2 linked regions of the Methylorubrum populi genome follow. Each later gene encodes a partner of the first gene's protein in a complex. Links are inferred from orthologs where the notes say so. Each region holds a gene or a part of one and is shown on either strand. Other genes may lie near its edges.

The links.
Region 2: the proteins of accB (region 1) and accD are in contact, whole or in part, in a solved structure (PDB 8UXZ), measured with the Escherichia coli proteins. The link is inferred for Methylorubrum populi from one-to-one orthologs.

The regions. Positions count from the first base shown.
Region 1 is NZ_AP014809.1:1,195,826-1,198,669, reverse strand. It holds accB (acetyl-CoA carboxylase biotin carboxyl carrier protein), read right to left. Parts: upstream 1,739-2,844; coding sequence 1,262-1,738; downstream 1-1,261. Other genes in the region: MPPM_RS05575 (LysR family transcriptional regulator), read right to left, coding at 2,326-2,844; aroQ (type II 3-dehydroquinate dehydratase), read right to left, coding at 1,755-2,210; accC (acetyl-CoA carboxylase biotin carboxylase subunit), read right to left, coding at 1-1,251. UniProt on the Escherichia coli protein: This protein is a component of the acetyl coenzyme A carboxylase complex; first, biotin carboxylase catalyzes the carboxylation of the carrier protein and then the transcarboxylase transfers the carboxyl group to form malonyl-CoA.
Region 2 is NZ_AP014809.1:5,184,777-5,187,656, reverse strand. It holds accD (acetyl-CoA carboxylase, carboxyltransferase subunit beta), read left to right. Parts: upstream 1-918; coding sequence 919-1,842; downstream 1,843-2,880. Other genes in the region: MPPM_RS24180 (bifunctional folylpolyglutamate synthase/dihydrofolate synthase), read left to right, coding at 1,875-2,880; trpA (tryptophan synthase subunit alpha), read left to right, coding at 1-782.

The sequences.
Region 1 (2,844 bases):
CAGCGTCGTGTCGATGCCGTCGACCACGAACTCGTCGAGCGCCCGGCGCAGGCGCATCAGGCACTCGTTGCGGGTGCGCCCGTGCACGATCAGCTTGCCGATCAGCGAGTCGTAGTGCGGCGGGATCCGGTAGCCCTGGAAGGCGGCCGAATCGACCCGCACGCCGAGACCGCCCGGCGGATGGAAATAGGTGATCAGCCCCGGCGAGGGGCGGAAGGTCGACGGGTGCTCGGCATTGATCCGGCACTCGATGGCATGGCCCTCGACCCTGATGTCTTCTTGCCCCACCGACAGGCCGCCGCCGGCCGCGACCCGGATCTGCTCGTTCACGAGGTCGATCCCGGTGATCATCTCGGTGACGGGATGCTCCACCTGGATGCGGGTGTTCATCTCGATGAAGTAGAACCGCCCGTCCTCGTAGAGGAACTCGATGGTGCCGGCGCCGAGATAGCTCAGTTCACGCATCGCGTTGGCGCAGATGCCACCGATCTCGGCCCGCATTTCGGCGTTGAGCGCGGGCGAGCCGCCCTCTTCCCAGACCTTCTGGTGACGGCGCTGGAGCGAGCAGTCGCGCTCGGCCAGATGCACGGCGCCGCCGCGCCCGTCGCCGAGGATCTGCACCTCGATGTGGCGCGGCTTGGTCAGGTACTTCTCGAGGTAGACCGCGTCGTCGCCGAAGGCGGCCTTGGCCTCGGTGCGGGCCATGTCGAGGGCCTGCTCCAGCTCGGCTTCCGAGCGGGCGACCTTCATGCCGCGCCCGCCGCCGCCGGAGGCCGCCTTCACCAGAACCGGATAGCCGATCTCGGCGGCGACCCGCTTGGCCTCGTCGGGGTCGGAGACGCCGCCCTCCGAGCCCGGCACGCAGGGGATGCCGAGGCGCTTGGCGGTGCGCTTGGCCTCGATCTTGTCGCCCATCACCCGGATATGCTCGGCCTTGGGGCCGATGAAGCCGATATTGTGATGCGCCAGAACCTCGGCGAAGCGGGCGTTCTCCGACAGGAAGCCGTAACCCGGATGGACGGCATCCGACCCGGTGATCTCGCAGGCGGCGATGATCGAGGGAATGTTCAGGTAGCTGTCGCGGGCGGCCGGCGGGCCGATGCAGACGCTCTCGTCGGCGAGCCGCACATGCATGGCGTCGGCATCGGCGGTCGAGTGGACCGCGACGGTGGCGATACCGAGCTCCTTGGCCGCCCGCAGGATGCGAAGCGCGATCTCGCCGCGGTTGGCGATCAGGATCTTGTCGAACATCGCGGGGAGGCTACTCGAGAACGAGGAGGGCTTCGCCGTACTCGACCGGCATCCCGTCCTCGACGAAGATCGCGGTCACCGTACCGGCGCGGGGCGCGACGATTTCATTGAAGGTCTTCATCGCCTCGACCAGCAGCAGCTTGTCGCCGGCCTGGACCTTGGTGCCGATCTCGATGAACGGCTTCGCGTCGGGGGACGGCCGCAGATAGGCGGTGCCGACCATGGGGGAGGGGACCGCGCCGGGATGGCCGGCGCCGGATTTGGCGGGCGCGGGCGCCATGGCGGCGGGGGGGACGGCGACGGGCGCTGCCGCCGCTACCGCGGCCGGGGCGGCGGGCGCGACCTGAACCGAGACCGCCTCGATCCTGCGGGCGACGCGGATGCGCAAGTCACCCTTCTCGACCTCGATCTCGCTCAGATCGGTCTCGGCGACCATCCGGGCGAGCTCGCGCACCAGTTCGGGATCGAAGGGTTCGTTCTTGGCCATCGGCTCTTGGTTCACGTCAGGAGGCGGACGGGAGCTGTCCGCGCAGGAGATGGGCGAGGGCATCGAGCCCGACAATGTAGCTGTGGGGACCGAAACCCGAAATCACACCGGCGCAGACCGGGGCGATCCGCGATACGTGCCGGAATTCCTCGCGGGCATGGACGTTCGAGAGGTGGATTTCCACCGCCGTCACCCCCGCGCCCTTGATCGCATCGCGCAGTGCGATCGATGTGTGCGTGTAGGCGGCGGCGTTGATGAGCACCCCGGCTCCGGCGGCCCCCGCCTCCTGCACGAACGTCACCAGTTCGCCCTCGTGATTCGTCTGACGGAAGGTCAGGGCGATATCGAGGCGGGCTGCGCGTTCCCGCAGGCTCTGCTCGATATCGGCGAGGGTCGCCGCGCCGTAGATGCCGGGCTCGCGCGTGCCGAGGAGGTTGAGGTTCGGCCCGTTGAGGCAGTGGATCGCGATCATGCCGTCCGGCTTCGTCGGCCGGAGGCTTCGCGAACCGCCCGGCGGGATGGGCGGTCTTAGACGAGGGAGTCGGGGCGCGACAAGGGCGCTTGTCGGCCGGCGGCCCGGCCACGCTTCAATAAGTCCAGCGCTGCGCCTTGTTGACGAGGAAATCGCGGAACGCCTGGACGCGGGCGACCGAGCGCATCTCCTCGGCATAGACGAGATAGCTCTCCATCGTCGGCATCTCGCTCTCGCGCAGCACCTGGACCAGGCTCTCGTTCCCGTCGACGGCGTAGTCCGGCAGGATGCCGACGCCTATGCCCGCCTCCATCGCCTTGTGGAGCGCGGCGATGTTGTTGACGGTGAAGTGGACCGGGCGGCGGTCGTCGCCCTCGCGGCCGATGCTGGCGAGATAGTGGGTGGCGAGCAGGTAGGACGGCTCGTTGCCGCCGAAGGAGACGAGGCGGTGCTCGTCGAGGTCGGCGATGGTCTTGGGCTCGCCGAAGCGCTTGACGTAATCGGGGCTCGCGAAGGCGTGGTAATGCACCGTGAACAGCCGGCGCTGGATCAGATCCGGCTGGGCCGGCCGGCGCATGCGAATGGCGATGTCGGCCTCGCGCATGGCGAGGTCCAGTTCCTCGTTGGTGAGCAC
Region 2 (2,880 bases), 4.0 Mb from region 1 along the record:
TCACCTACGTCATGGCGGGCGATCCCGATCCGGAAACCTCGCTCAGGGTGCTCGAAGCCCTGCCGAAGGCCGGGGCCGACATCGTCGAGTTCGGCCTGCCCTTCACCGATCCGATGGCCGACGGGCCGGCGATCCAGGCGGCGGGCCTGCGCGCCCTGAAGGCCGGGCAGGACCTGCGCGGCACGCTGGCCCTGGTGCGCCGCTTCCGCGAGGGCGACGACCGGACGCCGGTGGTGCTGATGGGCTACTACAACCCGATCCACACCTACGGCGTGCCGCGCTTCCTGGAGGATGCGGGGGCGGCCGGCATCGACGGCCTGATCGTGGTCGATCTGCCGCCGGAAGAGGACGACGAACTCTGCCTGCCCGCCCGCGAGAAGGGCCTCGCCTTCATCCGGCTCGCGACCCCGACGACCGACGACAAGCGCCTGCCGGCCGTCCTCGCGAACACCGCCGGCTTCGTCTACTACGTGTCGATCACCGGCGTGACCGGCACCGCGACCCCCGATTTCGGCAAGGTGTCTCAGGCCGTCGGTCGGATCTCGGCGCATACCGACCTGCCCGTCGTCGTCGGCTTCGGCGTGAAGACCGGCGCGCACGCCGCCGCGATCGCCCGCGGCGCCGACGGCGTCGTGGTCGGCTCGGCCCTCGTCGATGCGCTGGCCCGCAGCCTCGAACCCGGAGACCGCGCCGGCAGCGGCACGGTGGAGGCGGTCGCCGCCCTGGTACGCGAGTTGGCCGAGGGCGTTCGCAGCACCACGAAGGTGCCGGCCGAGGCCTGAGCGTCCGTCAATCCGTCGCCCGCCTCGCGGGACGCCGCACCCGCAGCGTCTCTTCGGCAAGATCCCTTGGCATCGGGGCGGCGGCGATCCGATATCAGCGCGGCAAGAGAACGCGGTCAGACAGGAATCCGACGCCATGGTCGAGCCGATGAACTGGATCTCGGAGGTCGTGCGGCCCCGAATCAAGACGCTGTTCAAGCGCGAGACGCCGGAGAACCTCTGGATCAAGTGCCCCGATACCGGCCAGATGGTCTTCCATAAGGAAGTCGAGCAGAATCACTGGGTCATCCCCGGGTCCGAGCACCATCTCAAGATGAGCGCGACGGCGCGCCTGAAGATGATGTTCGATGAGGGCACGTGGATCGACGTGCCGCTGCCCGAGGTTCCGGCCGATCCGCTCAAGTTCCGCGACGAGAAGCGCTACGTCGACCGTCTCAAGGAGGCGCGGACCAAGACCGGCATGGCGGATGCCTTCAAGATCGGCTTCGGCCGTGTCGGCGGCCTGCCGATGACGATCGCGGCCCAGGAATTCGGTTTCATGGCCGGCTCGCTCGGCATGGCCGGCGGCGAGGCCTTCGTCCGCGGCGCCGAGACGGCCCTGGAGAAGCGCACCCCCTACGTGCTGTTCGCCGCCTCCGGCGGGGCGCGGATGCAGGAGGGCATCCTCTCGCTGATGCAGATGCCCCGCACGACGGTCGCCGTTCGCCGTCTCAGGGCCGCGCGGCTGCCCTACATCGTGGTGCTGACGAACCCGACCACCGGCGGCGTCACCGCCTCCTACGCCATGCTCGGCGACGTGCATCTGGCCGAACCCGGCGCGCTGATCTGCTTTGCCGGCCCGCGCGTCATCGAGCAGACGATCCGGGAGAAGCTGCCGGACGGCTTCCAGCGGGCCGAATACCTGCGCGAGCACGGCATGGTCGATCAGGTCGTGCACCGGCACCAGCTCAAGGAGACGATCAGCCGGCTCTGCGGCCTGCTGATGGATGTGCGCCGGACGCACGATTCCGGTACGCCTCCCCGGCCGGCTGCCCCCGAACCCCTGCCCAACGCGGCCTAAGATCAATCCGCGACAGAAGGTCTTCGCGCGAGATGGACTCCTCCGACGCGCTGATGGCGCGCTTCCTCGCCCTGCATCCGCGCACGATCGACCTGTCGCTCGGGCGCATCGAGCGCCTGCTCGCGGCCCTCAACCATCCCGAGCGGCGCCTTCCGCCGGTGATCCACGTCGCCGGCACCAACGGCAAGGGCTCGACCATCGCCTTCATGCGGGCGATCCTGGAGGCGGGGGGCTTGGCCGCCCACGTCTACACCTCGCCCCACCTCGTGCGCTTCCACGAGCGGATCCGTCTGGGCGGCATCGGCGGCGGCCACTACGTCGCCGAGGACCGGCTCGCCGACGCCTTCGCCCGCTGCGAAGCGGCCAACAAGGGCGATCCGATCACCGTGTTCGAGATCACGACGGCGGCGGCTCTGCTCCTGTTCTCGGAGGCGCCGGCCGACGTGCTGCTGCTCGAAGTCGGCCTCGGCGGGCGGGTCGACGCCACCAACGTGATCGACCATCCGGCCTGCGCCGTCGTCACGCCGATCGGGCGCGATCACGCCGAATATCTCGGCGACACCGTCGAGGCGGTGGCGATGGAGAAGGCCGGCATCTTCAAGCGCGGTTGCCCGGCGGTGATCGCCGCCCAGGACTACGCCCAGGCCGACGCGGTCCTCTGCCGCCAGGCCGAGCGGGTCGGCGCGGTGCCGGTGCGCGTCGGCAACCAGGATTTCTCCGTCCACGAGGAGAGCGGGCGGCTCGTCTACCAAGACGAGACCGATCTGTTCGACCTGCCCCGGCCCCGGCTCGCCGGGCGCCACCAGCTCACCAATGCCGGCACCGCCATCGCGGCGCTGCGCGCGGCGGGCTTCGGCGATATCGGCACGGCGGCCCTTGAGGCGGGCCTGCGCAACGTCGATTGGCCGGGCCGGCTCCAGCGCCTCGTGCGCGGCGCGCTGGCCGAACGGATGCCGAGGGACGCCGAGCTGTGGCTCGACGGCGGCCACAACGCCGATGGCGGGCGCATCCTCGCCGCGGCGATGGCCGATCTCGGCG